One region of the Bacillus sp. NS1 genome, then DNA from elsewhere that is predicted to be linked to it. Evidence: predicted binding sites of a transcription regulator. Region 1 holds the regulator's gene; each other region holds the start of a gene.
The links. The regulator LexA, encoded in region 1, represses DNA repair genes until DNA is damaged. The targets are predictions, from matches to a motif close to CGAACATATGTTCG.
Positions count from the first base shown of each region.

Region 2: ruvA (Holliday junction branch migration protein RuvA) is a predicted target of LexA. The motif match lies at 8,107-8,120, and genes of this name have one in related genera.
Region 3: recA (recombinase RecA) is a predicted target of LexA. The motif match lies at 4,089-4,102, and genes of this name have one in related genera.

Region 1 is NZ_JBZAZF010000002.1:948,453-958,422, forward strand. It holds gene AC4CV5_RS10115 (Ger(x)C family spore germination protein) at 1-934, shown strand, start outside; gene AC4CV5_RS10120 (hypothetical protein) at 1,090-1,896, shown strand; gene AC4CV5_RS10125 (DUF4166 domain-containing protein) at 1,901-2,521, shown strand; partial or broken gene AC4CV5_RS10130 (YndJ family protein) at 2,518-4,156, shown strand; gene AC4CV5_RS10135 (hypothetical protein) at 4,249-4,563, shown strand; gene pghL (gamma-polyglutamate hydrolase PghL) at 4,795-5,553, shown strand; gene AC4CV5_RS10145 (YndM family protein) at 5,576-6,028, opposite strand; gene fosM (FosM family fosfomycin resistance protein) at 6,234-6,656, shown strand; gene AC4CV5_RS10155 (hypothetical protein) at 6,767-7,159, shown strand; gene lexA (transcriptional repressor LexA) at 7,555-8,172, opposite strand; gene yneA (cell division suppressor protein YneA) at 8,323-8,640, shown strand; gene AC4CV5_RS10170 (YneB family resolvase-like protein) at 8,659-9,312, shown strand; gene AC4CV5_RS10175 (DUF896 domain-containing protein) at 9,376-9,609, shown strand; gene tkt (transketolase) at 9,778-9,970, shown strand, end outside.
Region 2 is NZ_JBZAZF010000003.1:330,629-340,598, forward strand. It holds gene safA (spore coat assembly protein SafA) at 1-680, shown strand, start outside; gene sgpA (spore germination protein SgpA) at 828-1,430, shown strand; gene AC4CV5_RS12070 (YebC/PmpR family DNA-binding transcriptional regulator) at 1,536-2,258, shown strand; gene AC4CV5_RS12075 (alanine/glycine:cation symporter family protein) at 2,299-3,753, opposite strand; gene AC4CV5_RS12080 (hypothetical protein) at 4,022-4,144, shown strand; gene AC4CV5_RS12085 (phosphotransferase) at 4,190-4,837, opposite strand; gene iolG (inositol 2-dehydrogenase) at 5,074-6,099, shown strand; gene AC4CV5_RS12095 (MFS transporter) at 6,179-7,486, shown strand; gene bofC (sporulation cell-cell signaling protein BofC) at 7,534-8,046, shown strand; gene ruvA (Holliday junction branch migration protein RuvA) at 8,184-8,789, shown strand; gene ruvB (Holliday junction branch migration DNA helicase RuvB) at 8,800-9,804, shown strand; gene AC4CV5_RS12115 (DUF2905 domain-containing protein) at 9,797-9,970, shown strand, end outside.
Region 3 is NZ_JBZAZF010000002.1:791,838-801,807, reverse strand. It holds gene rny (ribonuclease Y) at 1-1,353, opposite strand, end outside; gene AC4CV5_RS09630 (serine hydrolase domain-containing protein) at 1,630-2,802, opposite strand; gene recA (recombinase RecA) at 2,970-4,016, opposite strand; gene AC4CV5_RS09620 (competence/damage-inducible protein A) at 4,189-5,439, opposite strand; gene pgsA (CDP-diacylglycerol--glycerol-3-phosphate 3-phosphatidyltransferase) at 5,457-6,038, opposite strand; gene rodZ (cell shape determination protein RodZ) at 6,088-6,993, opposite strand; gene AC4CV5_RS09605 (DUF3388 domain-containing protein) at 7,012-7,803, opposite strand; gene AC4CV5_RS09600 (DUF3243 domain-containing protein) at 7,934-8,191, opposite strand; gene ymfI (elongation factor P 5-aminopentanone reductase) at 8,272-9,000, opposite strand; gene yfmH (EF-P 5-aminopentanol modification-associated protein YfmH) at 9,055-9,970, opposite strand, start outside.

The DNA.
Region 1 (9,970 bases):
AAAAGCGTATATTAATATTAGTGAAACGGGGGATTCGTTACAGCAGATTGGAAGTGAGGTTGCGTTAAGAAGGGACCGTGAAGTATTTAGCCCGCATTTAAAAGTTGTGGTCATGAGTGAAGATGTGCTGCGTACATATCCTATCGACAAAATGCTAGATCAATTTTTTCGTGATAATGAAATCAGGCTGAGCTGTCTTGTTTTATCTGCAAAAGGGCAGGCGAGAGATGCCCTTCAGCTGAAAGAGAGCGGTGAAATTCCTGCATTTCGGCTGATTGGATTAGGCGAAAATGAACATAAAGTTTCACGAATTCTTCCCCCTGTGACACTCGCGAAACTAATCGGAAAATTGCATTCCGGCAGCAGTTTTTTATTGCAAAATGTGGTCTCGGCAAATGGAGCGGTCAAGTTTTCCGGAGCAGCGGTAATCAACGGGAAGTCTAAAAAAATGATCGGCACTTTAAATGAATATGAAACGGAGGGGATTACATGGATTGCCGGGGAGGGAAAAGGCGGAGTTGTCAAAAGCTATGATAAAAAGAGCCAACAGGTGATTGCTTATGATATCAATAACATAAAAAGCAAAATCAAGCCGATAGTAAAAGGAACAGATATTTCATTCCATGTCGATATAAAATCAGAAGGAGATTTGGTTGAAAACTGGAACACAAAAGAGACGTTGGACACTCAGTTTTTAGAACGTATTGAAACCAATACTGAAAATGAAGTAAAGAAAATAGTCGATAATGTATTAAAAAAAATCCAGCATGAATATAAAGTAGATGTTGCGGGTTTTGATGAATCTTTAAGACTTGAGCATCCGGGCTTATGGAAAAAGATGAAAAATAACTGGGATGACACCTTCAGTAAGGCTGACATCACTTACAGCGTAAACGCCACAATTAATCATTATGGAACGGTTAAAACTCAGTGATGAAATAAATAGATGCTTAAAAAGAAGAGAGGGGAATATCTCTTCTTTTTCTATGCATTTTTCAGGATTAAAATACTTTTTTTAGGAAGATGTATTTTTAAAAACGATCAATATGCTAATATAGGAATTGCTTCAAATAGAAGGGAGGAGGGGCTATGAGACAGAAACCGATTTATGTAGAAATCAAAATGAGATCTGATCTGGATAAGCTCTGGGAATATACACAAAACCCATCGTTGCATAAAGAGTGGGACCTCCGGTTTTCAAACATCACGTATTTGCATAAGCAGCCTTGCGAAAGGCAGCAGTTTCTTTACGAAACAAGGATAGGCTTTGGTTTAAAGGTATCGGGTACAGGAGAAACAGTCGGTGTATTCGACAAATGTTCATCTGAAAGAGTTTCCTCACTGGCTTTTAGCTCTGATCATCCGTTATCTCTGATTCAGCATGGCAGCGGGTACTGGAAGTATATACAACGAGACAACGGGAAAATGACGTTTTTAACACAGTACCAATACAAAACAGCCTACGGAGTGCCGGGAAGATGGATCGATTGCTTATTATTTCGGCCGCTTCTTGGCTGGGCGACTGCATGGAGTTTCGATGCTTTAAGACTTTGGATTGAGCAAAATAAACATCCGAAACACTCCATTCGATCTGCTATCGTCTATGTGTTAATGTGTCTGTTTTTCAGTCTGTTTTGGATTTATCAAGGTTTTACAGGTTTTGAAACAAGCATTTTAGTAGGAACAGCTGAGATAGGATGCGGTATTTTGTGGCTGATTCCATTAAAGAGAAAGTGGATCATTCATGTTGTCCAGGCTTGTATTTTTGCTGGATTCGCTTTTCTAGGTTCTGAGATATTATTATGGATTCTGTTAAGTGTTTTTTCTGCGGCAAGCGGCATTCTTAGTCTGCAGCTCCCCAGTGCCCGGCATACAAAACGAAAGAGAAAGAAGTGACATTGTGAGTTCGATATACGAAAAAACGATCAAGAACTATCATTTGCTGCATCCCAAGCTGCAAAAACGATATCAATTAGACGAATCTCATACATTCAGCGGGACAGGAACGATGTCAGAAATAAGCGGAGGCTCTTTTCTGGTCAGAATGCTGTTAAAGCTGGGTGTTTTTTTCAGGTGCTTCTTTTCAGAAAGAGGCAAAGACATCCCATTTATGATAAAAAATAGAACTTGTCTTATGAATCGGGATCATATCGGGATAGAATGGAATCGTACATTTTACTTTAAAGGCAATAAACGTTTCTTTGACGCGATAATGGTATACGACGAAAAAGAAGATAGAATACTTGATTTCTTCGGCAAACCTCATCTTCTGCTGTCTGTTTTAGCGTTCGAGGCATCTCCTGATGGCTCTCTTACGATTACATCGGAAAAGCAATGGCTATTGCTATGCGGAAAAAGAATACCGCTGCCAAAATGGCTGACGGGTACATCCGTTGTTTGCGAAACGTTTGACGAAAGCAAGAATTGCTTCACCATTCAAGTGCATGTGCAAAATACAATTCTCGGGACTCTTTTCTTTTATAAAGGAACGTTTCAGGAAGAAGAGAGAGAATCATGCTGAAACGAAATGGCATGGTCAGTGCGCTTTGCTTTATAGGATTTCTTGCAGCGGAAACACCCCATATTTCAGTGGCAGAGGCACTTGTTTTGTTATCCATTCTTATTTTCGTACCGGGAATTTTTCCTTTTGTCTTTTATCAACCTCAGTTTCGGGCTGCTCAATCTCTAGAATCTGCGTTAATGAAGTGCTATCCGGCAGCAGCTATCTTTGCGGTGCTGGCTCTTGTGACAGACATCGGGGGTTTCGCGCTGATCTGGTGGATGTACACAGTTTTTATGGCGTTATATGCGATTCTTCGCCTCCGGCAAACAAAGATACATAGAATCGAAGAGACATCAGTTCTGTTCGGGCTTATCTATTTGGCGGGCGGAGGGTTTTGGTTTTTTGCTTATGCTGCACATTTGCAGATCATGCAATTCGGCCCTCTCATCATTTTGCTGACTGCTGTCCACTTTCACTATTCAGCTTTTCTTATCCCGATCTTTAATGGCTTGCTCGGGAGAATCACCAGAAAAAATCGGATATTGTACAGGTGGATAACATGGGTGATTTTAATTTCGCCCCTTCTTATCGCGCTTGGCATCACATATTCAAAAACACTTGATATCATTGCGGTTGGCATCTATATGGCGGCGCTTTATCTTCACACATTTTTGGTGTTCACCACAGCTTTTCGAAGCACGACAGGGAAATTTCTTATTCGGCTTTCTTCTGCCGTACTAATGATAACGATCACTTTCTCGATGGTTTATTCATTTGGTGTATTTCGGCAAGACGTTACACTAACCATTAATCAGATGATTTGGATTCACGGTTTTGTTAACGCGTTTTTTGTTATATTGCCCGCTCTCATAGGATGGAGAATAGAAGATCCGAAGCCCTTTGATGCAGACAGCGGAAAGGCATTCAGCCGTATCTACGGAAAAAGAAGGATTGGAAAAGACTTTTTAGCTAACATTCAAGCTGAAGATAACGTTCCGTACAGAGGGCTTGTGAATGATATGGGAAGCCTTCGTTCAAAAGATTTTTTACCGGAAAATCTGGCGCCGTTCATACTATCGTTTTATGAACAAACCATTGATTATAATGTAAAGGCAAAAGTGACGTGGAGCACATGGTTTCGGCCGTTTGCAATTGTTTACGAATGGTTCAGCAGAAGAACCGGCCAAATACATCTGTCGACGAACCCAGACTGGTATAGGATGTACAGCACTATAAAGGGTGTCAATTCGAAAAAAGACGGAAGAAAAAAAGTGCGTGCCTGGATCAGAACAAATGAAAAAGACGAAACCATTTTTACAGCTTTATATTCAGTGTATCGTTCAAATGGAGAAGGGTATATGAACATCTCCCTCCCGCTTCCATTCAGCAGCATGACAGGCATTTTAAAGCCTTATCATCATCAGGAGAGGCTGGTTTTGACAAGCAGGCGGAGAAAAAGCGGAGCCGGGGATGAGGGGATTTATCTGCAAACAATAGCGGGAACTTGTCCGCTGCCTTTATCTGAAACCTTTCTGATAGAAGCTATGCATGACAACAAGTTAACTGCTGTTCATCACATGTGGCTGTTTGGAATTAAATTTCTAACTGTACATTACATCATTACATATTGTCCGTCCAAATGAAAGAACCTAACATAAAGAAGAGGATTCGTCATCCAGCTGTTTAGTGAGTAGATCAGATACATTCCAATTCTGCGCCGCATCTAGAAGGGAAAGGAAGGATTAATGATGTTTTATATCAGTTGTTTTCTGATTCTTTGGCTAGCTGCGGGGTTTACAGTGGGAATGAAACAAGTGTATGTCGATCAGCTGTTCGATAAAGACGTGATCGAAAGACTGGAAAAAGAAGCGGGTAATCATGGGCGCGCTGACCGGATGATCAAACAGCGTGTCCTTTACATCGCAGCAGTGACATTAAGCGGGTTTATCGCTGTTTATTATGAAGTGAAAACAATCCCGCAAAGGCAAAAAATAAGGAAAATTGAAAAAAACATCATGAAACTGAATAAAGAAAAGAAAAGAAGAATGAAAAGAAAATAAAAATGCACAGGCCAAAGGGCAGGTGCGTTTTTTTGTTTGATATGAGAATAGGGAAAAAGGAAGGTGGTTCCAACTTACTTTTCATAAATTCAGAAATGGGAAGAACAGCGCCCGGGCTAATGGTATATAATATTGTGAATTTAACAAAAATTTAACAAGGAGGACGAGAAATTCGTGCTAAAGCCTCAAAGAAACCGACATCCTGTTGATATGGACTTAGAGGCGGAGTAGATGAAACCGGCCAAAGTATCCCTGCTCCGCCGTTTGCTCCATTCCTTGAAGCATGTTGATTGTAACATAGCCAAACGTTTTCCATCAACTCTTAATATTGTAAAATTATTGTTTGTTTTTATGGTATTTACTCCGATTTCTTCAATATATGCTGAAGATGTATATCAGAATTTTGAGGAATTAAAAAACAATGAAGACCCTTCTGATTACGGCATTGTTACGAAGGAAGCCGGCAGCCCTGTCCTTATTTTAGCGATTCACGGAGGAGGTATTGAAGGCGGGACAAGTGAAATAGCAAGAGAGCTCAGCAAAGAGTACTCAATGTATTTATTTGAAGGCTTAAAATCTTCAGGAAACTCAGTGCTTCATATTACAAGCACGCATTTTGATGAGCCTTGGGCTCTGAAGATGACAGGAAGTCATGAATATGTCATTTCATTGCATGGGTATGCAGAAGAAGATCAGCAGATCGAAGTCGGCGGTACAGATCGCATAAGAGCGGCAGATTTAGTTGAAAAACTGCAAAATGAGGGTTTTCCAGCTGTATTGCTCAGTACAGACCATCCGCATGCAGGTGTAAGTCCGAATAACATTGCAAATAAATCAAAAACAGGTTTGAGCATCCAGTTAGAAATGAGCACAGGTTTTAGAAGATCTTTGTTCGGCATTTTTTCTTTAAAAAGCAGATCTGTTACTCAAAATGAAAGGTTTTATGATTTTACTGAGGTAATGTCCCGTTTTATCAATAATAGCTACTGAAAAATAGGAGGCACTAAGCCTCCTATTCCTCATGCTGCTCTTTCGTAACGTCAGGAAATAGCTCGTCTGAGGCTTCTATTTGATACTGCAGCATGTTATCTCTGACTGACAGTTCATTTCGGAAGGTTTCATCCAGCACATTTTTTAGCAAATACCGATGAAAAAAGTATTCAAAAACAGTTAGACAGGCAGCGGAAAGCAGAGCAGCTGAAAATGGTGAGAAACCGTTTCTTGTTTGGGTTAAAACAAAGACCCAAAGAATAACGAATGAAAGTCCAAAGTCAGCCAATGAAGCTGTAATATTGTTTGTTCTGGGAAGGACGAGTATGTCACCGGATAGATAGGAAACAAAACCTAAGAAAAGTGCAATAAACATCACACTTAAAAAGGGCGCGTGATAGAATCTGTCCAAAATCACATATAAAAGGGCGAGAGTAAAAGCAACCTTTGAAGCAAGAGCAATGATATGTTTCATTTGACCACCTAAATTGTTATTTTTGAAGAAAACCCTTGGCAGTAAACAAATTATTCAAATCGAATCCATAAAAGGCCATCGCTGTACAGTCATTATTTTAAACAATCCGATTTTGTTTACACTGGTATTTTTTTCTGGCTGGATGAAACTTTCTTGGGAAAAAGTCGTACAAATGAATGATCAGCTTTCAAGGAGGGGATGATTTGTGAAGATAAAAGGAATCAATCACTTGTTATTTTCAGTTTCTCATCTGGATACATCAATTGATTTTTATCAAAAAGTGTTTGATGCAAAGCTTCTGGTAAAGGGAAGAACAACAGCATATTTTGATTTAAATGGCATCTGGCTTGCGCTTAATGAAGAACCTGACATTCCGAGAAATGACATTAAGGCGTCTTATACACATATTGCTTTTACTATTGAAGATCATGAGTTTGCGGAAATGTCAGCAAAATTAAAAAGGCTTCATGTTAATATTCTGCCTGGCAGAGAACGAGATGAACGCGATCGAAAATCAATTTATTTTACCGACCCTGACGGCCATAAATTTGAATTTCATACCGGAACCCTTCAAGACAGGCTTCGGTATTATAAACAGCAAAAAACGCATATGAATTTTTATGATTGAGACGACCTCTTGCTACTACACAGAACACATACATAAAAATCATGTATGGTTAAAATATGGTAAAGGGAGGGATGTGATTGAAAATATAAATCCTAGGCTTAACAACAGTTTTGATTTGTTTTTTTAGCATTAGCAGTACCCATGCGTCAGCTTTAGATTTTGATTACACAACAGACTTTATTTTAAATGACAGCACAAAAACGTTTGTTCTGGAAAATATCAGTGATGTTCCGGCGATCGACTATTTTTTAGGCTATCAGTTTACGATATTGGGAGCCAATACTTGTTCAGTTGAGGTTAAACTTCAGTGGATGGGGCTTATGGGAGAATATACAACACTGAGTACGAGGCAATTCAGCGGCAGCTGGTTTGATTTTAGTGCTCAGGATAAGGTTGCTATCGATTCATTTCACCGTTACCGTATATTTGCAGAAGAACATTCAGAAAACTGCACAAGTGTTCGGGTAAAGGGCAGTTATGGTATACAATATGTTTCATTTTAATTGAAGCTCACGTTGATCAAGAGAAGTGAGCTGTTTTTTTGGAAAATGTTGAACCAACTATACAATGTACTAAATTTTCATTAAAACTCAATTGCCGCGCTCCTTACATAAACATGAAGCAGCATCATTCCACGACCTAAGAAAATGAAACATTTTTAAGGAGATAACGTCTAATGTTTTAAACGGACATTATTATGATAAAAGTTTCCTGAAGGAAAGAAAATTTCTTGACTTCAACAATTATTTAGTGGATAATTATGGTGTAAACATGATGTTCTTTTTCCTCCTATTCAGGCTCGCACCCAAAAGTCAGGGCGAGCCTGCTTTTTTCGTACAATAAACCCCCTCTCCGTAAAGGAAGAGGGGGTTTTTCATGCATCTGATAGATCAATAGGTTAATGGACGGTTCTGAACACGCCAATCACTTTCCCTAGAATGCTGACATTCTGCAAGATGATAGGTTCCATCGTTGGGTTTTCAGGCTGTAAGCGAATGTGAGTATCCTCTTTATAGAAACGTTTTACCGTAGCTTCATCATCTTCTGTCATCGCCACTACAATTTCCCCGTTGTTCGCTGTATTTTGCTGTTTAACGATGACATAATCCTTATCGAAAATACCAGCTTCAATCATACTGTCTCCCATAATCTCCAGCATAAACACGTGCTCGTCAGGAGGAACCATACGGTCAGGAAGAGGAAAATATTCTTCAATATTTTCTACTGCTGTAATAGGAGATCCCGCCGTGACTTTCCCAATGACTGGTACATTTACGACCTGGCTTTGCGGAATGTCTACTTCTTCATCAAGTATTTCTATTGCTCTAGGTTTTGTCGGATCCCGTCTGATCAGCCCTTTTGTTTCCAAACGGGCCAAATGGCCGTGTACAGTTGAGCTGGACGCAAGCCCGACAGCCTCTCCGATTTCTCTCACGGAAGGCGGATATCCTTTTGATTTAACCTCTGCTTTAATAAAACGGAGGATATCAAGTTGCCTTTTTGATAGCTTCGTCATTTTTCGCACCTCAAAACGTCGATTTTAAGTAGATTATAGCATGATTTTCCTTACAGTACAAACATAGGTTCGAAAAAAACAATTGACAGAAACATTTGTTCGTATATACTGAAATTATAAAAAAGCGAACAAACATTCCTGTTGGAGGTTATGATCATGAGTAAAGAATCTATTATTTTTGTCGGTCTGTTCACAGTGATTTTGAGCGCGGTTATCCTTTTGCTATCATATACAAGCAGCGGTCAGGAGCTTAATCAGTATGTTAAAATAGAAGTCCAGCAGGGCGACACACTTTGGTCAATTGCTGATCAGGTAGCAGATACAAAAAAGATAAACAAAAATGATTTTATTGAATGGGTAGCTGATAACAATCATCTTCAGACGTCTGATATCCAGCCGGGAGATGAGTTGGTGATTCCGTTGAAAAAGAAGCATCAGGATGCATATGAATTGGCAACTGTAAGATAGAGAGGAAAGATAGAAAAAATGAAAGCACTCATTTATGCCCGCGTAAGCACAAATAAAGAACAGCAGGAGACTTCATTAAAGCGGCAGGAGGAGGAGCTTACGGCCATTGCAGCCGAGAACGGCATGGAAGTCCTCAAAGTGATTTCTGAAAAAGCCAGCGGATACGAAATGGATCGGGACGGTGTATTTGAACTGCTTGATGAGATCAAAAATTCTGGAATTGATGTCATTTTGGTTCAGGATGAGACAAGGCTCGGGCGGGGAAATGCAAAAATCGCATTGCTTCATTGTATCTACAGAGAAGGTGTGAAGGTCTATACAACGGCTCACAGAGGTGAGCTGGAGCTATCGGAGGCTGACTCGATGGTGCTGGAGATCGTCAGCATTGTGGAGGAATACCAGCGGAAAATTCACAACATGAAAATCAAGCGGGGAATGAAGCGTGCAGTAAAAAATGGTTTTAAACCGCAAAAAAACCTGAAAAATCAACATGAAAACAGCGGAAAGGATAGAATAGAGGTCCCAATCTCAGAGATCGTCCGTCTAAGAGCGAATAAACTGACGTTCGCAGAAATCGCGGCTACGCTAAGAGGGTTTGGCTATGATGTGTCTAAAGCGACCGTCCACCGGCGGTTTCAGGAATACATAGAGAATGACGAGACAGCCGAGTGAATCAGTTGTAAAACTCTTTTTGATCTAGTACTATATAGACAAAATGCAATAAAGGAGTTTAACATGATTTCAAACGCAAAAATTGCCAGAATTAATGAACTTGCTGCGAAAGCTAAAGCTGGCGTTATGACTGAAGAAGAAAAAGCCGAACAGCAAAAGCTTCGTCAAGAGTACCTGAAAGGTTTTCGCTCTTCTATGAAAAACACATTAAAAAGTGTGAAAATCATTGACCCTGAAGGCAATGATGTAACACCAGAAAAGCTAAAAAAAGAACAAAGAAATAACAAACTTCACTAATATAAGAGGAATACGGAAATATCGTATTCCTCTTTTGCATATACTATAAGCAAAACTCTTATGTGACAAAATTCAACAAGTTTCTCTCAAATTTAAGCTGAAACAGTTGAGAAAAAGTCGTCAGACATTTATGATGTAAGGGTACAACACATAAGGAAGGGGATTTTTATGGATACAATTGAAAAGAAATCAGTTGCTACCATTCGCACACTGTCAATAGACGCTATTGAAAAAGCAAATTCTGGTCACCCAGGGATGCCAATGGGGGCCGCTCCAATGGCATACACGCTGTGGACAAAATTTATGAACGTAAGTCCAGCAAACCCTGGCTGGTTTAACCGTGACCGTTTTGTTTTATCTG
Region 2 (9,970 bases), on a different contig from region 1:
AACAGGAGGCTATGAGTAATATGGAAAATGCAAATTATCCGAATATGCCTAATATGCCAAAGGCGCCAGAGGTAGGCGGTATGGAAGAAGAAAACGTTCATCATACAGTCCCGAATATGCCGGCTGTTCAGCCTTTCCATCATTATCCGGCTCATTTCGTGCCATGTCCGGTTCCTGTTTCACCAATTCTTCCAGGGTCAGGATTATGCTACCCGTACTTTCCACATGCTTACCCAATGTATCCGCAGCATGGATACCAGCCAAGCTTTGTGTCGCCTCAGTATGATCCGGGTCAGTATGAAAACCAGCATCATGAAAACAGCCATCACGGACATTTCGGTTCATACGGAGCGCCTCAATACGCATCTCCGGCTTATGGATCTCCGTATGGACATATGCCGTATGGCCCTTATGGCACTCCACAAGTGATGGGTGCATACCAGCCGGCAGCGGCCCCAGGATACATGCCGTACAAAGGCCATGACGACTGCGGCTGTGACGATGATCATCAGCCATATTTTTCCGCACCTGGCTATTCGGGACTCGGAGCTTATGGAACCCCTAATATGCCTTACGGCGGAGCGAATCCAAATCCATATGCGGCCGGAGTTTCTATGCCAATGGCGAATCAGCCTTCTGTAAACCAAATGTTTGGCCGGCCGGAAGAAGAAAATGAGTGATTGTTCGGAACGATGTAAATCGTTCCTTTTTTTGTTTCGGCGCAGATTACCGCCAAATGGACAGAACTGACACGCTTAACATGCCCCTCGGACGCACATGATAAAAACGAGCAAACATGCTCAATTTGTCTACGGGGGGTTTTTCCATTGGGTAAAAAAGTGATGATCGCTAGCTTGATTTTAATGACAGCCGGCTTAACAGCATGCGGAGCAAACGATAATGCTATGAATGATACGCGCAATAACGGCAATACCCGTCCAATCGGATATTATACAAATGAAAATGACGCTGACAGACAGGGAGAAGGAATTGTCGACAATGACGGACCTGTTACTGAATTAATGGAGGACCAAAACGACGGTAACCGAAACACCACGAATGTAAATGACCGTCGTGACCGTGTTACTGCTGACGACCGCGTTCCTTTGGCAACTGACGGAACATATAACAACACGAATAACAGAAACATGAATCGAAACGCGACGAACAACGGATATGACAACCAAGAAAACAGAAGACTGGCAGCTAAAATTGCCAACCGTGTGAAGCAAGTGAAAAATGTTAATGACACACAAGTGATGGTAACGGACGACCGAGTAGTCGTCGCCGTCAGAAGCCACAGCGATTTCACAAAGTCCGACAGGGATAATGTCGCAAAAGCCGCACGCAACTATGCGAATGGCCGTGACGTTCAAGTGTCCACAGATAAAGGGCTGTTCACAAGACTTCATAAAATGAACGCTCGCTAAGGATGAAAGGCTGCCGGAAGTGATATTCGGCAGCCTTTTTCTTTGCATCAGTGAACAATACAGATTAAAGTGTACATAGAAAATTCGTAAAAAGAAGGTGAAAACATGGCAGGCCATTCTAAGTGGAAAAACATACAAAAAAGAAAAAATGCGCAGGATGCAAAGCGCGGGAAAATATTTATGAAGCTTGCGAAAGAAATCTATGTGGCAGCGAAAGAAGGTGGAGCTGATCCAGAAGCAAATTCAGCATTGCGTCTTGTCATCGAAAAAGCAAAAGGCGCCAATATGCCGAATGACAATATAGACCGTGCCATTAAAAAAGCAGCGGGGAGCCTGGATGGAAGCAGCTATGAGGAAATCACCTATGAAGGCTACGGCCCATCAGGGATTGCCGTGATGGTTGAATGTGTAACAGATAACAAAAACCGAACGGCGTCAAATGTGCGGACAGCATTTAATAAAAATGGCGGAAGTCTGGGAGAAAGCGGATGTGTAGCCTTTTTATTTGAACGGAAGGGATTCATTGCAATCGACCGTACAGAACGGCAAATAGAAGAAGATGAGCTCATGCTTGATGTGCTGGAAGCAGGGGGAGAAGAGCTGCAGACTGAGGAAGACCAATATGAGGTAATAACAGAGCCCGAGCGTTTTGAAGAGGTAAAAACAGCTCTCGAATCGAATTATCCAATTTCTTCGGCAGAGGTGACCATGCTTCCGAAAACCTATGCAGATGCCGATGATCAGGCTGTTGAGAAGCTGGAAAAATTGATCGACATCCTTGAGGGTGACGATGATGTCCAAGAAGTGTATACCAATTATCGCTTATAAAAAACCGGCACGATGTCATATCGGGCCGGTTTTTTTATATTCAAGAGACACGCTCATTTTCCCGTGTGTATTCTTTCTCCCAGAATTCAGCGTTTTTAATGCCTAGCGCTTTCGGATCAAAGACCGGGTCTAAGCCCTGCTTCCTTTGGCGCTCGTAATCCTTTAACGCGAGAAGCGCCGGTTTGGCAAGCAGCACAATCGCAATGACGTTCAGCCATACCATAATGCCAAGTCCTGCATCGCCTAATGCCCAAGCAAGAGAAGCGGTTTTCACAGTTCCATAGAACGTCGCGGCTAAAATAATCACTTTTAAGACAAGCATTGCCCATTTGCTTTCTCTGCCTAGGGCTAAATAGGCGATATTTGTTTCTGCGATATAGTAATACGCCATAATTGTTGTAAATGCGAAGAAGAATAAAGCGATGGCAACAAAGCCTGCACCGAATCCGGGAAGAACGTTGTCAATGGCCGCTTGAGTGAAACCGGGCCCCGCCTCTACGCCTTTAAGTTGATGAACGATAAAGGAACCATCTGCAGCCTGGGTATTGTACATGCCGGTAAACAAGATCATGAAAGCTGTAGCGGAACATACAAATAGCGTGTCGATATAAACAGAAAATGCCTGAACCAGCCCCTGCTTGACCGGATGAGAAACTTCTGCAGCGGCTGCTGGATGGGGGCCTGTTCCCTGTCCGGCTTCGTTTGAGTAAATGCCTCGTTTGACCCCCCAGGAAATCGCCATGCCGATCAGGCCGCCAAAAGCGGAATCTAAAGCAAAAGCGCTTTTGAAAATCAATGAGATCACAGCAGGCAATTCAGAAACATTCATGGCAATAATGATCAAAGACAGCAGGATATAGCCAATGGCCATAAACGGAACAATCATTTGCGCGGCACTGGCAATTCGTTTGACGCCGCCAAAAATAATGAACCCTAATAATAAAACGAGAACACAGCCTGTAATGGCAGGAGAGATGCCGAATGCATTTTTGACGCCAGCCGCAATGGAGTTGGACTGCACGCCCGGCATCAGAAGGGCCATTGAAATGAGGGCGGCTGCGGCAAATAAGACGGCAAACCACTTAATGCCTAAGCCTTTTTCTATATAATAAGCCGGGCCACCCCGATATTGTCCGCCTTGTTTCACTTTGTAAATTTGGGCAAGAGTTGACTCAACAAAGGCGCTCGCCGCACCGATAAAGGCAATCGCCCACATCCAGAACACCGCACCGGGTCCGCCGAATGCAATTGCTGTCGCCACACCCGCAATGTTTCCTGTCCCCACTCGTCCGGACAGTGCAATCGATAACGCTTGAAAAGAAGAGACACCGGCTTCAGAGCTCTTTCCTTTGAACATCAAAACAATCATTTCTTTCAAATGTCTGACTTGTAAAAAGCGGGTCAAAATAGAAAAAATTAATCCAATTCCCAATAAAATATAAATAACGGGGGTACTCCATAAGACCTCGTTTAAACTAGTAACAAAATCTGCCATCAAGCTTCCTCCTCACTTCATTTCGATTACATGTATAAAAATATTTTGGGCTAATCGAACTATTTCTACAATCGATCTGTCACATTATATGACCGGTAAGTATCAATAAGAAGAGGAAGGGAAAAAGAAAAAACGCCGCGTATTGATTACGCTGCGCTTTTCAGCGTTGCACCATATAGCAGGTTCATACTATCTTTACATTTCCTTAAAATTCACTCAATAAAGCGGTGGTATGATGAAATAAAATAAAGGGTGAGGGGAGACAGAGATGGAAAAAACGTATTGTCATTCCAGCGAGAAAGGCTCAGAAGCGGTCTACTTAACTGTGAGAGGCTATCGAATTAAGCTGTCGCCTCAACAAATGAAGCTGATTTCTGCCATCAGAAAGTAAATATATATGGATGAAGGCAGCCGCGTGTGCGGCTGCCTTTTTGATTTAAGAATATTTTCTTTTCCGCTGTGCGAAATGCCTTTGGAACCAATCTTTCTTATATAAAAATGCGATGATCTCCAGCCAAAAACCCGGAATCTTTTTGGGGAATATCGGTTTTTTGTAGAGTGCATGATACGCTGATTTTAAATCGTCCCACTGGGTGCACGTTTTTGTCTGTTCGAATCTTGCAACATCAATCACCCGCACTGCCCCGGATTCTGTCAGAATCAGATTGCGCAAATGAATGTCTGACGGATTCAAGCCGGCTTTACGGGCGTCAGAAAGTGCTTCTTCAACTTGCTGAATCATGCCATCACTGATCGCAATGCCTTTCTTTAGGCAGTTATAAAAGGTTTCGCCTTTAATATATTCCATAAGAATAAATGAATCACCAGTTTCATAAATGTCAGGATAGAAAGCGGAACCAGCTAATTTTTCATAGATCGCGGCTTCTTTGACGGCTGTCGCTTGATACTCCGGAAAAAATACTTTCAGCGCCATTTTTCGATCGCCTTCTGTTAAAGCAAACACATAGGCGCTTCTTCCCTTGCCGATTAGTGTTAATTCCTCAGGTTTTTCTTTGACTTTATCAAATCTGCTGTTCTTGCGGTATATGACTGAATGGGCCAGTGCCTCTGCTTTTGTCAGCATTTCATTCACCTTCTTTGCTCTATTTTATGCAGTTGTTTATAGGAAAATCATAAACTGTTCAGGAAAAAGAGCCTAATTCTAGTGTATCTGGTCTTGAAGAAGAAGGCTACCTATAAGCATTAATTGTGATAAAAGAGACATAGAGCGATCATTTCCATTCTTGAAAAGCGCTTACAAATGGGATAGTATTAATTTAAAATAAAGCGCTTTCGTGAATGTTCAAGGGGGAACAAGCCATGACAAAACAGATTGTGACAGGGATTATCGGTGCAGGGCGCATCGGCAAACTTCATGTTCAAAATATACGCCGGATTCCTCATATGAAAATAAAAGCAGTCTCTGATATTCAGGCAAGCCGTATAAAAAGCTGGGCTGACAGTCACCAGATTGAATACATAACCTCTGATTATCGCGATTTATTACACGACCCGGATATTGACGCTGTTTTTATTTGCTCACCGACAGCCGTACATGCACAGATGATCAGAGAAGCAGCCGAGGCGAAAAAGCATATTTTTTGTGAGAAGCCCGTCAGTTTCTCTCTGAATGAAACAAAAGAAGCGCTTGCGGCCGTCCGGAAACACGGGGTTGCACTCCAAGTCGGATTCAACCGCCGTTTTGATCCTCATTTTAAGAAAATCAAAACAATTGTTGAAAATGGTGAAATCGGTACGCCTCATTTATTAAAAATCACGTCGCGGGACCCAGAGCCCCCGAATATAGATTATGTACGTACTTCAGGCGGCTTGTTTATGGATATGTCGATCCAAGACTTTGATATGGCCAGGTATATTATGGGAAGCGAAGTGACCGAAGTGTATGCAAAAGGGGCAGCTTTGGTGAATCCTTCTTTTGCTGAGCTGGGTGATATTGATACGGCTGTCATTACACTGACTTTTGAAAACGGTGCCATGGCTGTGATTGACAACAGCCGCCAAGCTGTGTACGGATATGACCAGCGGGTCGAGGTTTTTGGGACGAAAGGCTCTGCAGCAGCGGACAACAGCAGGCCGACGACGGTCGAAGTGTCAACTGCTGATTTTGTGATGAAGGATAAACCGCATTTCTTTTTCCTTGAACGCTATAAGGATGCGTATGAGGAGGAGATTCTTCGGTTTGCAGAAGCGATCGACACCAACCGGGAAACTGCTTGCACCGGCAATGACGGTTTTCAGGCGGAACGGATTGCCAGAGCGGCACAGCAATCGCTTGCTTTTGGCATGCCTGTCAGTATTGAGCATACTGAAAAAGTCGCTTTTTGATTAAACAGGATTACAATTCAGTAAGCTTGGGTATAGAACCTCCATTGATACTTTAGAAAAAAAGTAGGCGGTGGAGAAAATGAATACAGCACATGCTAAAGGAAATGTTTTGAATAAAATCGGAATTCCTTCTCACATGGTTTGGGGTTATATTGGCGTTGTCATCTTTATGATTGGAGACGGGCTCGAACAAGGCTGGCTGTCTCCTTTTCTCGTTGATCATGGTCTCAGCATGCAGCAATCCGCATCGCTTTTTACCATATACGGCATTGCTGTCACCATTTCGGCTTGGCTTTCAGGCACGTTTGTCCAAACTTGGGGGCCGAGAAAAACGATGACTGTCGGCTTGCTTGCATTTATCCTCGGTTCAGTCGCTTTTATCGGCTGGGCGATTCCTCATATGCATTATCCGGCTCTCTTAGGCAGCTATGCACTTAGAGGCTTGGGATATCCGCTGTTTGCGTACTCTTTTCTTGTGTGGGTGTCATACAGCACCTCTCAAAAGCTTCTTGGAAAGGCCGTCGGCTGGTTTTGGTTTATGTTTACCTGCGGCCTTAGCGTGCTCGGTCCGTTCTATTCCAGCTATGCGGTTCCGGCCTTTGGAGAAATCAATACGCTTTGGAGCGCTTTACTGTTTGTAGCAGCAGGCGGACTCCTCGCCCTATTTTTTAACAAAGATAAATTTACACAGGTACAAAAACAAGATCAGCCAAAATGGAAAGAACTGTCGAAGGCGTTTACAATTATGTTTGAAAATCCTAAAGTCGGCATTGGCGGAGTTGTCAAGACGATTAATGCCTTAGGACAATTCGGATTTGCCATTTTTCTCCCGACCTATCTAGCGCGTTACGGGTATTCCGTTTCGGAATGGCTGCAAATATGGGGGACGCTGTTTTTTGTTAATATTGTGTTTAATATCATTTTTGGCGCAGTCGGAGATAAACTGGGCTGGCGCACTACCGTGATGTGGTTTGGCGGTGTCGGGTGCGGTATTTTTACGCTGGCGCTTTACTACACGCCTCAGTTGATCGGGCATCAGTATTGGGTGCTGATGATTATCGCCTGCTGTTACGGTGCTGCATTGGCTGGCTACGTGCCATTAAGCGCGCTTTTGCCAACGCTTGCACCTGATAATAAAGGCGCTGCCATGTCAGTGTTGAATCTGGGATCTGGTTTATGTGCGTTTATCGCGCCGGGCATCGTAAGTCTTTTCATTGGACCGCTCGGTGCAGGCGGTGTCATATGGATCTTTGCGGCATTGTATTTTTTCAGCGCTTTTCTGACACAATTCTTGACCATTTCTGAGAAAAGCGCTGATGTGTATACGGAGGAACGGCTTGTCAGAGAAAACGTGCAAACAAATTTCGAGAGAACGGTTAAGCTGTAGCCTCTTTGGTCAAACTAGTCATAAACGTGTGCAAAGAGGTGTAGAGGGTGAAACGATTTAGCACGGCGTATCTTTTGCTGGGCATTCTTTGCTCAGCCGCAGCTTTTCTGATAGTTGCTTCTCCCCGCGCGCTTGGGGCGGAAGTGGAGCACTATGAACCGCTGCAGGTGCATGTGCAGCTTGAGAAGGTGTATTTGGACGGCGATGTCAGCATTGAGCATAAACGTGAAAAAGTGCTTTCTATGGATGATTTTTGGGCAACTTATGCCGGCTGGACGCTTGTCGAACAAAAAAAGGGATATGTGCTCTTCCGAAAGCAAATGGACGATATTTCTCCGCTCAGTAAGGTGAACGGTTATATCGGTGTATCGGATAATGGAGTGATTTCCACTTTTCACGGCCGGCCTGAGTCAGCTTCCGAACCGATTCAGTCTTTTTTTCAAATTGATCTAGAAAGGCTGGAAAGCCATATGCAAAAAAATCTGCTGAAAGGCATTCCATTTCGGACAAAAGCGGAGTTTGAGGATGTCATAGAACACATAAAGACATACAGCGGGTAACGTCCGCTGATTGAAGACATGTATTCATGTCTTTTTTTTCGTGGAAGAATGAGAGAGAAGCGAACGTATGTTAACTTTTCTATAAGACTTTGGCTGTTTTTATGGTACAATGAAGAACAGTCAAAGAGGTGAATTGCGTGATTGAATTTGTTAAAGGGACGATTGATTATGTATCTCCCCAATATATTGTGATAGAGAACGGCGGCATTGGATATCAGATTTTCACGCCGAATCCGTTTATATATAAGGAGAGAAACCAAGAAACGATTTTTACGTACCATCATATTAGAGAGGATGCTTTTTCGCTCTACGGTTTTTCAACAAGAGAGGAGAAGGCGCTCTTTACAAAACTGTTAAACGTGACCGGTATCGGTCCGAAAGGCGCACTCGCCATCTTGGGCTCGGGTGATCCGGGAGCGGTAATCCAAGCGATTGAAAATGAGGATGAAGCCTTTTTGGTCAAGTTTCCTGGTGTAGGAAAGAAAACCGCACGTCAGATTATTCTTGACTTAAAAGGAAAGCTCGCTGATGTTGTGCCTGAAATGATTGAAAATCTGTTTAATCATGAAGAAAGGCTTGAAAAGCAAACAGCAGAAACGGCCCTCGAAGAAGCGCTTGAGGCCCTCAGGGTTCTTGGATATGCTGAAAAAGAAATCAAAAAGGTGCTTCCTCACCTGAAAGAAGATATTGGGCTGACAACAGACCAATACGTGAAAAAAGCATTACAAAAACTATTGAAGTAAGGTGATGTTCATGGATGAACGGCTCGTCTCAAGTGAAGCAGACAACCATGAATCAGTGATAGAGCAAAGCCTGAGGCCGCAAAATTTGGCGCAGTATATCGGTCAGCATAAGGTGAAAGAAAATTTGCGCGTGTTTATAGATGCGGCAAAAATGAGACAGGAGACGCTTGATCATGTTCTTCTGTACGGGCCGCCCGGACTTGGAAAAACGACGCTTGCTTCCATCGTTGCCAATGAAATGGGAGTTGAATTGCGTACGACATCTGGGCCTGCGATTGAAAGACCCGGTGATTTGGCTGCCATATTAACAGCGCTTGAGCCGGGAGATGTGTTATTTATTGATGAAATACATAGACTGCACAGATCGATTGAAGAGGTGCTTTATCCTGCAATGGAAGACTTTTGTCTGGATATAGTGATTGGGAAAGGCCCTTCTGCCCGCTCGGTCCGGCTTGATCTTCCGCCTTTTACGCTGGTAGGCGCCACGACAAGGGTAGGGCTTTTGACGGCGCCGTTAAGAGATCGATTCGGCGTAATGTCGCGCCTTGAGTACTATACGCAAGAAGAGCTGGCGGACATTGTCACAAGAACTGCTGATGTATTCGAGGTTGAAATCGATAAACCGTCTGCTCTCGAAATCGCGAGGAGATCGAGAGGGACGCCCCGCGTAGCGAACCGCCTGCTGAGAAGGGTCCGGGATTTCGCCCAGGTGCTGGGTGACAGCCGGATCACGGAAGAGATTTCGCAGGATGCGCTGGAGCGGCTGCAGGTTGACCGTCTCGGTTTGGATCATATTGATCACAAGCTGCTGATGGGCATGATCGAAAAATTTAACGGCGGCCCGGTGGGTCTTGATACCATTTCAGCCACGATCGGCGAAGAACCGCATACGATTGAGGACGTGTACGAACCGTACCTCCTGCAAATCGGATTTATCCAAAGAACGCCGCGGGGAAGGATCGTGACACCGGCCGTTTATCATCATTTCCAAATGGAGGCTCCCCGGTATGACTGAATTCCCTAAGATCATTATGATTCTTGGTGCTGTTTTGCTTATCATCGGAGCAGTGTTGCATTTTGTCGGCAAGATGCCGGGAGATATTTTTGTGAAAAGAGGGAATGTTACATTTTTCTTCCCGGTTGTCACTTGTATCATCATAAGTGTGGTATTATCAATTTTG
Region 3 (9,970 bases), 160 kb from region 1:
AATTTCCTCGAGCTTTTCAAGTCTTCGAATATAATTCTCGAGCGTCTCACTTCGCGCGCCAGGTCTTGCAGCGGAAAGTGCATCTGCTGCAGCTACCAGCACAGCGATAATGGAAGTCGGCTCTTCATCCCCGTGGTGTGATGCAATACTGTTAATCACGACTGGGTGCTCTTTATATTTGGTCGCAAGCTCTACCCCGATTTCAACGTGGCTTCCTTCTACTTCATGGTCAATTGCTTTCCCGATGTCGTGAAGAAGACCCGCACGTTTAGCAAGCTTTGCGTCTTCTCCAAGCTCCGATGCCATTAGACCGGCCAAAAATGCGACTTCCATGGAATGCTTAAGCACATTTTGACCGTAGCTTGTACGGAACTTTAAGCGGCCGAGGATCTTGATGAGATCTGGGTGGAGGCCGTGAACGCCAACCTCAAATGTCGTTTGCTCACCCATCTCACGAATATAGTCATCGACCTCGCGGCGAGATTTTTCAACCATTTCTTCAATCCGTGCCGGATGAATACGGCCATCCTGAACGAGTTTATCAAGAGCAATCCTTGCTGTCTCACGTCTGATCGGATCAAATCCGGAAAGAATGACAGCTTCAGGCGTATCATCAATAATCAGGTCAATTCCTGTCAGCGTTTCAAGCGTACGAATGTTACGCCCTTCCCGTCCGATGATACGTCCTTTCATCTCATCATTTGGAAGATTGACAACTGATACCGTTGTTTCGGCAACGTGGTCCGCTGCGCAGCGCTGTAAGGCGAGTGAAAGAATGTTTTTCGCTTTCTTATCCGCCTCTTCTTTCGCGCGGTTTTCAGTTTCTTTTGTCATGATGGCGATGTCATGTGAAAGCTCGTTTTCAACCCGCTCAAGAATGATTTGTTTTGCTTCATCACGAGTCAGACTCGAAATTCGTTCCAACTCTGACTGCTGCATACGAATCATCTCATCCACTTTGCTTTCCATCTCTTCAATATGTTGTTGTCGTTCATTCAGAGAATGATCTTTCTTCTCCAACATCGCTTCCCGTTTATCAATTCCCTCATGTTTGCGATCAAGGTTTTCCTCCTTTTGGAGTAAACGGTTTTCTTGTTTTTGAAGCTCATTTCGTCTTTCACGAACTTCCTGTTCAGCATCTATTCGAAGTTTGTGGATTTCATCCTTTGCTTCAAGCAGAGCTTCTTTTTTCAGTGCTTCAGCATCACGCTTTGCATCTTCAAGAATTTGCTCGGCTGCACCGCGTGCGCCCGCAATTTTCGCTTCGGCAATGGTTTTACGAACAAAGTAGCCAACAACTAAACCGAGTAGAATCAGCAAAATGGAGATGAGAACCATCATAATTGGGGTCATACTTTCACCTCCTCTTGCTATGAACTTGGTTGTTGCTTAAATAAGTGTCGGCATGTACATTGTCTAGTTTTCTCAACATACAGAACCTTCACAGGGAATGAGTATTTTCATCGCCCTTGTCAAGTTTAAAATGGTTTAACAATCATGTTAAAAAAACAAATGTTACAACTTCATTGTAAATGTGTCGGAAATACTTGTCAAGCTTGCCATCTTAACGTTTGCCGACCTGCCGTCTTTTAACGTGCCGAACGCAATCCTTCTAAAGAAGATCATCAATCATTCTTGATTCAGAAGCTGGTATATTTTATTGTTCACTTGGCCCAGTTTAGCGTTATTTTGAATGTTTGATAACAAAACAACAATGGTTTGGCCAGATTTGCTAAAGCTATTCAAGATGTTGAAGCCAGGCATGACACCATGGTTTGAATAGCTTCCGGGGGCAACATAAAATCCCATACCGTATGTGGAGCTGCTCCCTGGCGTAAACATCTTTTCGTAGCTTTTTTGCGAATACAGTTTGCCGTCTATCAGCGCTTGGTCAAATTTGTACATATCTATAGCGCTCATGTAAATATCACCGGCTCCATACAGCTGGGATAAATCAGGCATATATGGTGTAATCGCTCTGCTGCCCTTCAGCTTATACCCGACAGCAGGATAAGGTTCTTTATTATAGGTTTTATAAAAGCCCGCATGCGTCATTCCCGCCGGTTTAAAAATATGATTCGTTATGTATTGTTCATAGGATTCACCGCTTACTTCAGCCACAATATAAGCGAGAACAGAATAATTGGAATCTTTATAGTCCCATACGCCCGGCTGACGTTTGATCCCCTGACGTTCTATGTCTTTTATTAAATCGTCCGGAGTGATTGCTCCGTTTCCTTCAATATGTCCGTTTATTCCCGATGTATGTGTAAGCAGATTCTTTAAAGTAATCGTTTGACCGTTAGGGAAATGCGGTAAATATGTACTTACCGGATCACTTGTCTGAAGTTTGCCCTTTTCCTCAAGCTGCAAAATAGCAGTTGCAATCAACGCTTTTTGTGACGAACCGACATAAAAAGATGTCAATGGATTATTTTGAATGTGATGTTTACGGTCTGCATAACCAAAACCTTTACTTGTTACGATTTCTCCATTTCTGACAATCATGGCTGTTCCGCTGAAACCGATCTCTTTTAAATAATTGCTGATTTTTTGATTATGATCGACTGTTTTGATTTGTTCCTCTGTTTTTTTGGCGGTTTTCTTTTTGACTTCTTTTTTCTTGCTGGTGTCTGAAACTGCGGCTTCTTGAGATGGCTCGTTCTCTTCCCTATTTTGATGAAGCGCATTCCACATCGTAAAGCAAATCATCACTGCTAATAGACCAAGCAAAAGTTTGCCTCTTTTATTTAGTTTTCTCCGTCTGCGTTTCGCAGTTCTTCTGCGGGTTGGGCTTGTCATTCATTTTTTCCTCCCAAAATAAATTCCATTTTGCACACGTTTTGTTAGACGAATAAAGCACTAAAAAAGTTGTCAAAAAAAGCAATATTTTTATCATTTTTTACGAAAATACAAAAAGGCTGAGTTGTTCACTCAGCCTTTTGTATCATTTCATACTTATTTTATTTTTATTCTTCAAATTCGAGTTCTTCTTGTGCCTCTCCAGCTTGCTGCTGAACTGCTCCGTGATTATCCAAGCCGTAATGTTCACGAATTTGCTCCTGGATCATCAGCATGATATCTTTATTTTCTTTTAAGAATTGTTTTGCATTTTCACGGCCTTGGCCAAGACGCTCTTCCTCATAAGAGTACCATGAACCGCTTTTTTGCACGATATCAAGTTCAGTTCCAAGGTCAATGATTTCGCCTTCTTTTGAGATGCCTTCTCCGTACATAATGTCAACCTCGGCTGTACGGAACGGCGGAGCCACCTTGTTTTTCACGACTTTGATTTTCGTTTTGTTCCCCATTACGTCGTTGCCTTGTTTCAGCTGTTCAGCACGACGCACTTCGAGACGCACGGAAGAGTAGAATTTCAGCGCACGGCCGCCAGGAGTTGTTTCCGGGTTTCCGAACATAACGCCGACTTTTTCACGAATTTGGTTAATGAAAATCGCGATTGTCTTCGATTTGTTAATGGCCCCTGAAAGCTTACGAAGCGCTTGAGACATTAAGCGTGCTTGTAAACCGACATGCGAATCTCCCATGTCTCCTTCAATTTCTGCTTTCGGAACGAGAGCTGCCACAGAATCGACAACAACAATGTCAACTGCACCGCTTCGAACCAGCGCTTCCGCAATTTCAAGCGCCTGCTCGCCTGTGTCAGGCTGAGACAGTAAAAGCTCTTCGATATTGACTCCGAGCTTTTGCGCGTATACCGGATCTAGCGCATGCTCCGCATCGATAAACGCGGCTTGTCCGCCCTGCTGCTGAACCTCAGCAATCGCATGAAGCGCCACAGTTGTTTTACCTGAGCTTTCAGGGCCATATACTTCAATAATCCGTCCGCGCGGATATCCGCCAATTCCTAGTGCTGTATCAAGAGCGAGGGAGCCGCTTGGGACAGTAGAAATTCTTGTATCTGTCTTTTCTCCCAGTTTCATAATGGAACCTTTACCGAACTGTTTTTCTATTTGTTTAAGAGCCATATCTAAGGCTGCCTGACGATCACTCATTCTATTTTTTCCTCCTTTATGTTACCACTACATATACTATACCCTGTTTGAAGGGATTTGCCAAGAAAAAAGCGAACGCATATTCGGATTTTTTCTTGGCGTGATTTCTATCAAAATATCATAATGTATCAGAGAAATCATGTTTTCTAAGGAGGATAATGTGCTGAAAATATTATTTTTGCTCTAAAAGCTTCAAGATTAAATGGCAGCCGTATTTAGCACCGCGTTTTCTGATTCCCGTTCTGGAGCCCGCAAAGTGAAACTCGTGAACCTCTTCTTTTCCATTTGCTGAAATGCCGATAAACACATGTCCAGGCTCATGCCCTTCTTGAGTATCAGGTCCTGCTACACCGGTAAAGCTGATGCCGATGTCGCTGCCAGTGAGCTTTTGAACACCCTTTGCCAGCTCTGATGCGCACTCCTTGCTGACCGCGCCAAATTGATCTAATGTTTCCTTCTTGACACCAAGCACATTCTGCTTTACGTCGTTTGTATAGCAAACGATGCCGCCGGCAAATAGTTTTGAAGCACCGCCAAGATCCGTCAGCCATTCAGAAAACAGCCCGCCGGTAAAGCTTTCCGCCGCGGAAATCGTAATGCCTTTTTCCCTACATGCTTTAGAAAGCTCCTTTACAAGGGAAGTATCATCGTAGCCATAGAAAAATTCACCGACACGTTCTAAGATAACAGCCTCTGTTTCTTTTAACAGACGCTCAGTTTCCTTTTCGTCAGCATGCTTGGCTGTCAGACGCAGCGTCACCTCTCCATCAGCCGCCAAAGGAGCGATTGTCGGGTTTGTTTGTGCATCAATAATATCTTCCAAATCGGCTTCAAGCTGAGACTCTCCGATACCGAAAAAGCGAAGAACGGTTGACACAATTTTTTCATTTGAACCCATCTTTTTCAGCAGAAGAGGCCTTGCCTCATTTTCAAACATGGGACGCAATTCGCTTGGCGGTCCAGGAAGAAGCATATAAAAGCGCGATTCATGCTCTGTAAGCATTCCCGGTGCCATTCCAAAGTGATTTGCCAGTACGTCGGATCCTTCAATCACAAGCGCCTGTTTTCGGTTATTAGGTGACATCGTGCGTTTTGTTCGTTTGAAATAGTCCTCAATGGATTGGAACGCCTCATCATTTAACACAAGCGGACGTCCTAGCGCATTTGCAATCGTTTCTTTCGTCAGATCATCTTTTGTCGGTCCGAGACCTCCTGAAAAAATAATGAAGTCGGAGCGTTCTTCGGCAATGCGGATGACCTGGTTCAGCCGCTCCGGGTTATCTCCGACTGCTGTATGATAAAATACGTTCACTCCGATTTCAGCGAGCTGTTTGCTGATAAATTGAGCATTTGTATTGGCGATCTGGCCAAGCAACAACTCTGAACCGACTGCAATAATTTCTGCTTTTTTTGGAAATTCCATGACGAAGTCCTTCTTTCTTAGTTAGATGTTTTTAACGCTTCCCAGTTTTTAGCGAAATATTCCCAGCCTGAGACGACAGTAAAGAAGACAGCTACCCACAGCGCTAAGTCAGCGAACGGGAATGACACAAGTTCAAACGGAAGATTATGAAGAAGCAATGCGGAAACCGCAATGATTTGTGCCCAGGTTTTAATTTTACCAAGCATGTTAGCCGCTACGACTTCTCCAGTTCCGGCAAGGACAAGCCTTAAACCTGTCACGGCAAACTCCCGGCTGATAATCACAATGACCATCCAGGCTGGAGCAAGATCAAATTGAACAAGGATAATTAACGCTGCGGATACAAGCAGTTTGTCAGCAAGCGGATCAAGAAATTTTCCGAAGTTTGTTACGAGATTCAGTTTTCGGGCATAATATCCGTCTACCCAGTCTGTTGTGGATGCAATAATAAATAGGATAGCTCCCGCCAAGTGTGCGACCGGGATCGATTCGTCTCCAAATTCGAGCCTGCCCCAGTCAAACGGCGCCAGCATGATAATCATGAAGATCGGGATTAATGCGATTCTAGCTAGTGTGATTTTATTTGGTAAGTTAAACATAAAGCCCCTCCAATTTCATACTCGGACGTGAAGAAAAGTCATCTGGTAATTAAGATGACTTTTCTTCCTTTTTATTTACAATCTTTATGGTTTGTGCCATCACTTTTTTCGGATCAAGTTCATATGAAAGAACCTTACCGTTGATTTTTATTTTCAGATTAGGTGCATATCCGGTGCGGATTTCAACTTGTTTCTGCTCAGTTATGTCTTTTTTATAGGTTTCGTCTTTTTTCAGCGTTCCCTCTTTTAACGAGCTGCTGTTTTCATCGCGCACTCGAATCCAAGAGCTGTCTGATGCTTTTAGTTCAAGCTCGATTTTATCAGCGCCGGACACTTCATAAGTCGTTAATGATCCCTCAGTGCCAGTTGCTTTAATCTCCAGTTTATCACTGTCGCTTTCTTCTTTTTTATCTTCTTTTTCTTTCGTTTCTTTTTTAGTGTCCGTCTCTTTTTGAGAGCTGTTATTTTTTAGCGTTGAATCTTTAGGGATTTCGTACTTGCTTTCACTTTGCGTAATTGATTTTTCAGATGCGGCATTGTTATCATCGCTGTTTTTATGATTCGCAAATTGAATGATCGCGTACACAATCGCAATCACGACAATCACGCCGAGTATGACAAGTATCGTTGGCAGCAGCTCCAGCGCCTTAGATGCTGTCTTTGGCATTTCCTTTTGAAGATTCATGCCGGAGATCTTTTCAGACACATCGTCATGATACGTATTCGGGATATCTTTTTTATGTTCCTCAAACAGCTGATCCGCATCAAGCCCGACAGCTTCCGCGTATTGCTTAATGAATGCCCGGACATAAAACTTTCCCGGAATAATGTCATAGTTCCCTTCCTCCAAGGCGGTTAAGTACCTTTTTTGAATCTTTGTTGCCGCTTGGAGATCATCCAATGACATTGCTTTTTCCTCTCTGGCTTCTTTGAGCCGGATTCCTAGTTCAGTCACAACAAACACCTTCCAATTTTAAAAATCAAAGCTTGAAAACCCGGATTGATCAAACATTTGGGGTTCCTCGGCATGTTCATATGTAATAACCTCATCAGGGTCATTTCTCAGTTCAATAATATAATCAAAGTCATCTAGTGTATACTCTGTATTTTGAACGAATATGTCCGGATGCTCCACCACTTTTGTTGCAGGCAGCCTCATGATTTCTCTGACCAGCTGGAGATGGCGTTCCGACCCTCTTCGTGTTGACACAATTCCGTCAACGATAAAGACATTTTCAGTGCTGTATTCATCGGCAATCAGCTGGCTTCGTATCGTCTGCTTCAGCAAAGTTGATGACACAAAAAGCCACCTTTTGCTTGCACACACGCTGGAGGCTACAATTGATTCTGTTTTCCCGACACGAGGCATACCACGAATTCCGATTAATTTATGGCCTTCTTTTTTGAACAGTTCGGCCATAAAATCGACTAATAAGCCTAGCTCGTCCCGTTCAAAGCGGAACGTTTTCTTGTCATCGGCATCCCTTTGAATATACCGGCCGTGACGTACGGCAAGACGGTCGCGAAGCCTCGGTTCTCTCAGCTTCGTTACTTTAATTGTTTCCATTGTTTTTAAGATTGATTCTAATCGTTTAATTTGATCTATATGGCGGCACCTGAGGAGCATTCCCCTTCTGGAAAGATCGACGCCGTTTATCGTTACGATGTTAATAGAAAGCATCCCAAGAAGAGATGAAATATCCCCGAGCAGTCCGGGGCGGTTCACTTGAATTTCATATTCAAAATACCATTCGAGCTTTGCCAAATGATATACCCCCTTCATTGTGGCAAAATTTTACCTTCCTTTATCATAAAGCATTTTTCTCTAATTAGAAAGAAGAATGTTGCTGTGATGAGGAAAACATAAAAAAAGAGAGGAAAAATCTCCTCTCTTCCTAGTGAGTGCTGTTATTTTCAACAAGCTTAACCATCATATTGGCAATAGCATGCTGTTCATCTTTTGATGCTACGCTCCAAAGATCTGCCAGCACTTTTTCCTGCTCGTTCTTAGATTCCACTTCATTAGCCAAGTAACTGCCGATTTCTGTCGCAAGATCTGTAATAGTATCCTGGCTCATACCTTTATCTTGCGCATAGTTCAGACGGTCGCCAAGGAAGTTTTTCCAGCTATCCCAGTTTTCTAATACTGACATATTTGTTTCCTCCATTTCATGTGAAGTTACAAGATTATTGTGTCCTTCGCATAAGAAACTATACACAGAATATTTTCTGATCAGCAGTGCCAGCCGCCATTCACCGACAGAATTTGGCCGGTGATATATGACGCTTTTTCAGACAGAAGAAAAGCTGTTGCATCGGCAATTTCTTGCGGCCGGGCCAGCCGGCCGATCGGGATCTCATCAGCGATCTCTTCTTTTTCAGACGGTGTGAATTGATTCATCATATTTGTATCAACAGCGCCCGGCGCTACAGCGTTTACTCTGATTCCGCTTGGCGCAAGCTCCTTAGCCAGTCCTTTTACAAACGAGTGCTGAGCTCCCTTCGCCATGCTGTACAGCACTTCACAAGATGCCCCAGTCTCTCCCCAAATAGAGCTGACAGCTACAATCACTCCTGATTTATTCCGGATCATGCCTGGAAGAAGGTTTCTCGTCAGCATATACGGACTCGCCACATGGAGCTGAACCATTTCCTGAACAGTTGTATTATCCACATCCGTAATCAGCCCAAAATGGCTTCTTCCGCTGTTTAAAACAATTGCATCAATCGGCTGAACAATTGAACTTGTCAGCTTATCTGCTCCTTCCGGTGTGGATAGATCAGCTTGCAATATCTCAGCGTGAATACCAAACGTCTCTCTTAACTTTTCAGCCAGCTCCGCTGCCGCTTTTTGATTTGTATGATAATGCAGCAGCAGATTGTATCCCTCTCCCGCAAGGGTTTCGCTTATGCTTTTGCCAATGCCGCCGCTTGCTCCGGTGATTAGTGCTGTTTTGATCATCCTCTTTCCTTCTTTCCGCAGAAAAACACCCCTCACACTGGAGGGATGTTTTGTTTATGATTTAGGAACAATCTTGCAGACAGTTAGTCTGTCTGCAGCAATTTCCTCCTGTATAACTTTCTGGACATCCTCGAGAGTAATTTGCTCAAGTACAGATACGACGTCAAATAGGCTCATATCCAAGAAAGCATAACGGGTAAATTGATTGGCAATGTATTCGGGTGAATTCAGCGCTTTTAAGAATGTACCGATCTTTTTCTTTCTGGCAAGTTCAATCTTTTCAGCAGTAATCAGTTCACCGGCGCGCAGAAGCATGCTTGAAATGTCTTCAGCCAATTGATCAGGCTCCGGCGTATCACCGCCGATCGCCGCAAAACCAAACCCATATTCAGCAGTAAAATCAAAGCTGAACGTTTCGTCAATATACCCTTTTTCATAAAGTGACTCGTACTGGGCAGAGCTTTTGCCGAAAAGAGATTCAAGCAATAAGTTCATTGAAAGTTCATGCTTTAACAGCTCTTTGCCTAATTTTAACGGATTCTTTGATTTCAGCCCGACAAGGCATTTCGGTCCCTGTACATTCATTTTAATCTCTTTTTCTTTGCGGAAAACCGCTTCTTGCTCTTTTACTTCTTCCCGTTTGATCTCCGGCTGGTCTGTATACGGCTTTCTCTCCTGATTTTCTCTTACCTGAGAAATGATCGCTTCAGGATCTACAGGACCGACAATAAAGAGGAGCATGTTGCTCGGGTGATAAAACGTTTCATAGCATTCATAAAGATTGTCTTTTGTAATATGTGAGATGCTTTCCACTGTTCCCGCTATGTCAATTTTGACAGGATGTTCTTTGTACATGTTTTCAATGACCCCGAAGTAAAGCCTCCAATCGGGGTTGTCATCATACATGTTAATCTCCTGCCCGATAATCCCTTTTTCTTTTTCAACCGTTTTTTCAGTAAAATACGGGTCC